2 linked regions of the Candidatus Pseudothioglobus singularis PS1 genome follow. The protein of the gene in region 2 interacts with the protein of the main gene of each other region in a pairwise test. Links are inferred from orthologs where the notes say so. Each region holds a gene or a part of one and is shown on either strand. Other genes may lie near its edges.

The links.
Region 1: the proteins of dnaQ (region 2) and dnaE interact in binary tests that used the Escherichia coli proteins (3 or more experiments, as listed by UniProt). The link is inferred for Candidatus Pseudothioglobus singularis PS1 from one-to-one orthologs.

What each region holds. Positions count from the first base shown.
Region 1 is NZ_CP006911.1:448,675-453,012, reverse strand. Bases 184-4,192 are described here. They hold dnaE (DNA polymerase III subunit alpha), read right to left. Parts: upstream 3,795-4,192; coding sequence 384-3,794; downstream 184-383. Other genes in these bases: trpE (anthranilate synthase component I), read right to left, coding at 3,909-4,192. Outside these bases: more of trpE, read right to left, coding at 4,193-4,338. UniProt on the Escherichia coli protein: DNA polymerase III is a complex, multichain enzyme responsible for most of the replicative synthesis in bacteria. This DNA polymerase also exhibits 3' to 5' exonuclease activity. The alpha chain is the DNA polymerase catalytic subunit.
Region 2 is NZ_CP006911.1:584,124-587,226, forward strand. Bases 10-2,783 are described here. They hold dnaQ (DNA polymerase III subunit epsilon), read right to left. Parts: upstream 1,847-2,783; coding sequence 1,172-1,846; downstream 10-1,171. Other genes in these bases: W908_RS02960 (DMT family transporter), read right to left, coding at 10-592; rpoZ (DNA-directed RNA polymerase subunit omega), read left to right, coding at 1,900-2,244; acs (acetate--CoA ligase), read left to right, coding at 2,382-2,783. Outside these bases: more of W908_RS02960, read right to left, coding at 1-9; more of acs, read left to right, coding at 2,784-3,103. UniProt on the Escherichia coli protein: DNA polymerase III is a complex, multichain enzyme responsible for most of the replicative synthesis in bacteria. The epsilon subunit contain the editing function and is a proofreading 3'-5' exonuclease.

The sequences.
Region 1 (4,338 bases), 140 kb from region 2 along the record:
CTTCATATTTAGAGGTAAATAAAGCCCTACACTGGTAATTTCTACGGTTTTGGTTAATAAATAATCATATCTAATTTTTATATATAAATCAACAAGTTATATTTTTTTTAAATATCAATCTAATTCAACTTTATTTAGAAAGTCTGTAAATTAACGAATCGCGGATAACTTTTGAAGTTTAGCCCTTTAATATAGGGGCTTAGAGGATATTTCAATCCACTCTTATTAAAAATTATAAGTAACCAATATTTTATTTTTTGACTGAATTTTGCCCTCAATATAATAGTATTGAATTGGTATTAAATAGTGTAATAATTCGATTAATATTAAGACTTTAAGGGTCATCTCAAGGGTTAAAAAACTATTATGTCTGATAGTTACTTTTAATAGTTAATCTTGTATTTCCCGTGCCCTAATTTTTTTTCAATTGAATCTAGCAATTCTCGATCCAGTGATACATCAAACTCCTCTGATAATGGTATTCTTCCTGAAGATTGTTCTGATTCGTACTCTATAATCACTGGGCAAGATCCATGATATTCTTTTAGCAAACTACATAACTCTATATAGTCATTTTTATTTTTTTGACTCAGATGAATTTTTAAATATTTTGCAAATTTTAATTGAACTTTATCTACTGAATCTACTCTGTCTACAACAACTTGCCACTGTTCTCTAAAATCTTTATTGACTTTTCCAGAAATGACCACCACCTCGTCTAAAACTAATTTTTCACTAGTTTGCGCTAACTTTTGAGAAAAAATTGCTGCATTTATCTTTCTTTCTGAATCTTCAATAGTTATGCTAGCCATCTGTCCTTTTCTTGTATTTCTGTAAACAATGTCAGATATAAGAGATAGTATTCTTACATCTCGATTATTTCTAAACACAATGTCTTTTGGTAACGTGCAAACAATTGACTTTAAGTCTGCTTTATACCAGTCAGTAGGATGTCGATCTAAATAGTAACCCATGACCTTTTTTTCATACATCATAATATTTTTAAAAGATAAAAAATCACCTTTTATGTATTTCTTTTCATACTCAATATGACTATCAACATCAGAAAAAAGACTACTTTGGCCTTTTGATAGATCACTTTGTCTTTGCTCTGCTTGTCTGACCGCACTTGGATAAGTTGATATTAAAGTAGCTCTTTTAATATCAAAGATATCAAATGCACCAGCATAAATAAGCGCTTCAATAGCCCTGCGGTTTAAATATTTTTTCTGTATTCGAAAGCAAAAATCAAAAATATCTAAATAGTCACCATTTTGTTCTCTTTCAAGGACAATTTCATTTACCAGCGCCTCACCAACCCCTTTGATTGCTCCAAGACCATAAACAATTGTTTTATTATCATTTATACTAAATTCATACTCTGATTGATTGATATCTGGAGAAATAACTTTAACTCCTTTTTTCTTTGACTCTCCAACTGTAAAAGCAACTCGATCAGTATCATCCATAACGCCGGACAAAACAGCGGCCATAAATGGCGCTGGAAAGTGAGCCTTAAGCCATGCCGTCTGATATGAAATATAGGCGTAGGCTACCGAATGGGATTTATTGAACCCATAACCAGAGAACTTATCAATAAGATCAAATATTTCATTTGCTTTTTTCTCATCAATATTTTTCTTAGAGGCGCCGTTTACAAATACTTCACGCTGCTGAGCCATCTCCTCAACCTTCTTTTTACCCATTGCACGTCTTAAGATATCTGCACCACCTAAAGAGTATCCAGCCATAATTTGAGCAGATTTCATAACCTGCTCTTGATATAAAAATACACCATTAGTTGGCTTTAGAATTTCTTCAAGCATTTGGTGTGGGTACCTCACCTTTGCACCATGCTTTACTTGAATATAATCATCAACCATACCCGCATCAAGAGGCCCAGGCCTATATAACGCTAACATGGCTACAATATCTTCAAAACAGTCCGCCTTAAGTTTTTTTAAATAACCACGCATTCCTTCAGACTCTAGCTGAAAAACACCTGTTGTATCACAATCTTGAAGAAGCTTAAATACTTTAGGATCATCCAGTTTCAGTTTATCAATATCAATTAATTCCTTACTAAGGCCTTTTTTGGCTATGATCTTTACTGCCTTATCCATGACAGTTAAATTTGATAGACCTAGAAAGTCAAACTTGACTAATCCTACAGCCTCAACATCATCTTTATCAAATTGTGAGACCACTACATCTGATTCATCAGAACCTTTATAGATTGGACAGAAGTCACTAATCTTACTTGGCGCAATAACCACGCCTCCAGCATGAGTCCCAACATTTCTAATAATTCCTTCAAGGTCTTGTGACAAGTCTATCAAGGTTGATACACTTTCTTCTGAATCATATCTAGATTTTAGTTCTACGGAATCCACGAGGGCTTTATCCAAGGTCATTTTTAACTCATTTGGAATCATTTTTGATATTTGATCGCTAAATCCATAAGGATGGCCAAGCACTCTTCCAACATCCCTAACAACTCCTTTTGCAGCCATAGTTCCATAAGTAATTATTTGAGAAACTTTTTCAGATCCATATTTTTCAGCAACGTACGCAATAACTTCATCACGCCTATCTGTACAAAAATCTATATCAAAATCTGGCATAGAAATACGCTCAGGATTTAAAAAACGTTCGAATAAAAGATCATGCTCAATTGGATCAACATTTGTAATTGAAAGGGCCCATGCAACAAGAGATCCAGCTCCAGAGCCTCGCCCCGGACCCACAGGAATGCCATTTTCTTTTGCCCATCTGATGAAATCAGAAACAATTAAAAAATAACCTGGAAAGTCCATTTCTAATATTACTGAAAGTTCAAAATTTAATCTTTCAATATAAAATTTTTTATTCACTTCAAGGTCTTTAAGTCTAACTTCAAGACCTTTTTTTGACTCTTGACTAAAAAAATCAGCAATTGACATACCCTCTGGTGTTGGAAAAAGTGGAAGATAGTTCTTCTCAAAAAGTTCAAAATGAAGATTACAACGCTTTGCAATTTCAGAGCTATTTTTAATAACTTGAGGGTAATCCTCAAACAACAACAACATTTCTTCAGAAGTTTTCAAATATTGGTGGTTACTAAAGTTTTTAGATCTTCTTGCATCATCTAATAATCCACCTTCCGCAATACAAATTCTAGCTTCGTGAGCTTCGAAGTCATTTTGATCTATAAACTGGACATCATTAGTCGCTACAATTGGAACCTCTACTTCTAATCCTAAATCAATTATTAGGTTAAGTAAGCTTTCATCCAATGGCCTTTCAGTTCTCTGAACTGACATGTAGTAGCGATCCTTAAAAACAGACTTCCACTTCAAAGCTGTTTTTTTTGCAATCTCAAAATTATTAGATAACAGATATTTTGAAATGTCTGAAGAGGCAGGAGATGCAATCATTAATAAGCCTTTCTGATGAGTTATCAGTTGCTCTTCTGTAACACTTACAATAGAAATGCCTTGTTCATTCAAATAGGCTTTTGAAATAAGCTCAGAAAGGTTCAAGTATCCTTCATGATTCTGGCAAAGCAAAAGAACATCATAATGACCCTCTTCATAAGACAATGAAATCTTTGCTCCAATGATTGGCTTTATTCCAGCATTAATAGCTTTTTGATAAAATTTAATTGCTGAAAAAAGACTCATATCATCTGTAAGTGCGACACTTTTCATACCTAAATCTTTCACACTATCAATCAGATTTGATATGCGAACTAAACTATTCTTTACAGAATATTCGCTTTGGCATTGAAGATGAACAAAATCCACAGAATTCATTTAAAAAAAATATGGTAATTAAAATCATATTTTACAAACAATTTTATATTTCGCCTTTGGCTTTTTATAAAATTATTTAAATTAGACTATATAGAGGAAAATACTTAAGTAAACCTATATATTTTGTGCAGCCTTTATTAGGGCTTGAGCCTTATCCATTGTTTCTTGCCATTCCATCTCAGGTATTGAGTCATAAACAATTCCTGCGCCAGCTTGGACATAAAGAACCTCATCCTTAATTACAGCTGTTCTAATGGCAATGGCAAGATCCATACCACCATGCCAAGAAAGATTTCCTATGGCACCAGAATAGATATTTCTTTTTAAGGTCTCTACTTCATCAATTATCTCCATCGCCCTAACCTTTGGAGCACCACTTAGAGTGCCTGCTGGAAAAGTAGCCTTTAAGACATCAATTGAACTCATATCTTCTTTTAACTCGCACTCAACATTTGAGACTATATGCATGACGTGAGAATAGCGCTCAATGAACATTTTATCCGTCAAATTCACACTCCCAGTTTTGGCAATTCGCCCTAAATCA
Region 2 (3,103 bases):
GAATTATCAACCAAGCACCAAAAGCAAGTACAACACTTCCTCCATATAGATGAAGCATCTGTTGGAAAACGCTATCTTTTTCGCTTGTATATTTAGCAAGCATCATTGATACTGAGTATGTAAAAGCAGTAATTATAGGCAGTAAAGTAAAGTAATTAAATCCTGTAGGGCTTGGTTTAACAATAAGTAAAACACCAATAAAACCGACAATAATGGCACAAATACGGTAGAAACCAACTTCTGACTTGAACATAAACTTTGATAATATTGTTATAAATAATGGCGTCACAAAGAATAAGCTCGTTGCCTCTGCAAACTCCATTTTTGCCAACGCAAAATAGAAACATAAAAAACCTATAAAAAATAGTAAGACTCTAGTGATGGCAAGAATTGGAAACGATGAACTGAAGTCGATACGACGCTTAGTTAATTTAAGAAAAATAATAAGTATGATGCTGCCAACCATTCCACGAATAAACATTATTTGAGTCAAAGAAGCATAATCGGCAAGCTGACGAACTAAAACGTCCTGAATGCTGAAGAAAAACATTCCTAACAAGATAAAAAAAATTCCCTGTTTATCGTTACTCATTTTAAACCTCCAAATTTAAGGCTCTTGTTTAAGTGTGGAGTCAATTTTGAGTGATTATATACCTAATTTAATTGGGAATTAAATCTTATTCACCATTAAAAAGTAAGTCATAAAACTTCTCCAAAAAAAAGCTCTTTATGACACGCAAAAGATCACACAAAAGGACTTTTTGACTTATTTTTAGTTGAGTATTAGGCTAAAACCCTAATAGGAAGTGGGGCGAGAAACGGGGCTCGAACCCGCGACAACCGGAATCACAATCCGGGGCTCTACCAACTGAGCTATTCCCGCCATAAAAAAAAAGTGGCGCGCCCAATACGATTCGAACGTATGACCTACGGCTTAGAAGGCCGTTGCTCTATCCAGCTGAGCTATGGGCGCATAACTTTGCTTTAATAAAGTTTAGGCTTGCACTTTAAAAATTAATTTTGGTCGGAGTGGAGGGATTTGAACCCCCGACCACCTGGTCCCAAACCAGATACGCTACCAGACTGCGCTACACTCCGAAGGTGTGTAATTATACTGTCATAGTCTTCTTAGTCAATGCTTAATTAAGCTTGATTTATTAGATCATTTTATTTAATTATTAAAATAGTTATTATGAAGTTCTGTTTCATCTTTATTGGCCAAAATAACCTTAATTTTTTCACTATTTGCAATATTTTTTTTGATGAGTGAAGGGTCAGTTAACTCGGATACATTGCTTTGGGTTTCTTGAAATAAATTGGACTGACCGCCAGTCATTGCAATATAAACTTGAGCAAGAATCTGAGCATCTAATAGAGCCCCATGTCTAGTTCTTTCGCTTGTATCAACACCAAATCGACGGCAAAGGGCGTCTAAATTATGCATTGTGCCAGGCCTTTGTTTTTTTGATAATTCAAGAGTATCAATAACTGGACATAAGTCTTGTATCTTTTTCTTTATGCCATTAAGTTTAAGTTCGTTGTCAAGAAAGCCCAAGTCAAATGGTGCATTATGAATAATCAATGTTGCCCCTTCGATAAAGGATAATAAATCATCTGAGATTTGATTAAATTGAGGCTTATTGATTAGAAATTTATCTGTAATTCCATGAATATTAACGGAGTCACCAACAGTTCGATTAGGTTGAATATATTTGTGAAATTCAATATTAGAGACTTCTCTATTTTCAATTTGTACAGCTCCAACTTCAATAATGCGATGACCCTCTTTTGGATTAATTCCAGTTGTCTCTGTATCAAGCACAATAAGCCTTTCCATATTTTGCATAATAAAGTAAAATACTGCATTTTAGCATTCACCTTTAAGGGTTAACAAAGATTATGGCAAGAGTAACAGTAGAAGATTGTTTAGATAAGGTACAGAATAGATTTGAATTGGTTTTAGTGGCTGCTAAGCGCGCTCACCAATTAAATTCTGGTGGTTTTAGAACAACCTTAGACGTTGGAAAAGATAAACCAACTGTTTTGGCTTTAAGAGAAATTGAGGCTGGATTAATTAATGCCTCAATTCTGACAGAAGAGTATGCAATTGAAGAAGAGCTTAACGCACAGGAAAAGCTTGCAGATCAAGCTAAGATGAGTGAAGTTAAAGAAGAGCTGTCAGAGGCTTCGCTCGATTCTGAGGTTGCGACTGATGATTTAGCTGTTAAAGATGAAGATGAATAAACACCATTAAATTTTTTAAAGAAAAAATGACGCTCTTGCGTCATTTTTTTTTGCTTGATTTATAGATATTTTTATATCATTCCAATCACTGACTTTGGTAACATGAATTTTTTAAGAAATATAACTCGAGGTTTTAAATGAAATACCCAATCATGCAAAGTAATAGAAAGCCTTTAATTGATGCTCAAAAATATGAATCGATGTACGAACAGTCAATGTCTCAGCCTGATGAATTTTGGGCAGATCAGGCAGATCAGTTTATTAGTTGGGATAAAAAGTGGGATAAAGTTTCTGATGTTGATTTTTCTAAAGGAAAAATTGCTTGGTTTGAGGGCGCCACTCTTAATGTTTCATATAACTGCCTTGATCGTCATCTTCCTGAAAGGGCAAATCAGGTAGCGATTATTTGGGAAGGGGATGATCCAGATTCAAGTCAGTCTGTCACTTACAAAGAGCTCCATGAAATGGTTTGTAAATTTTCAAATGGAATGAGAGATCTCGGTGTTGAGAAGGGTGATCGTATTTGCCTTTATATGCCAATGATTATTGAAGCAACCGTTGCAATGCTTGCATGTGCAAGGCTTGGAGCTATTCATTCTGTTGTTTTTGGTGGCTTCTCACCTGACGCTTTAAGAGATAGAATCCTTGATAGTGAATGCAAGATGGTTATTACTGCTGATGAAGGTGTTAGAGGAGGTAAATCTATACCACTTAAAGCCAATGTAGATATTGCAACAAAAGAGTGCGGTTGTGTTGAGCATATTGTAGTTGTTAAGAGGACTGGCAGTGATATAGGTTGGTCAGACAGAGATGTTTGGTACGATGAACTGGTCAAAGATGTATCGTCCAACTTCCCTTG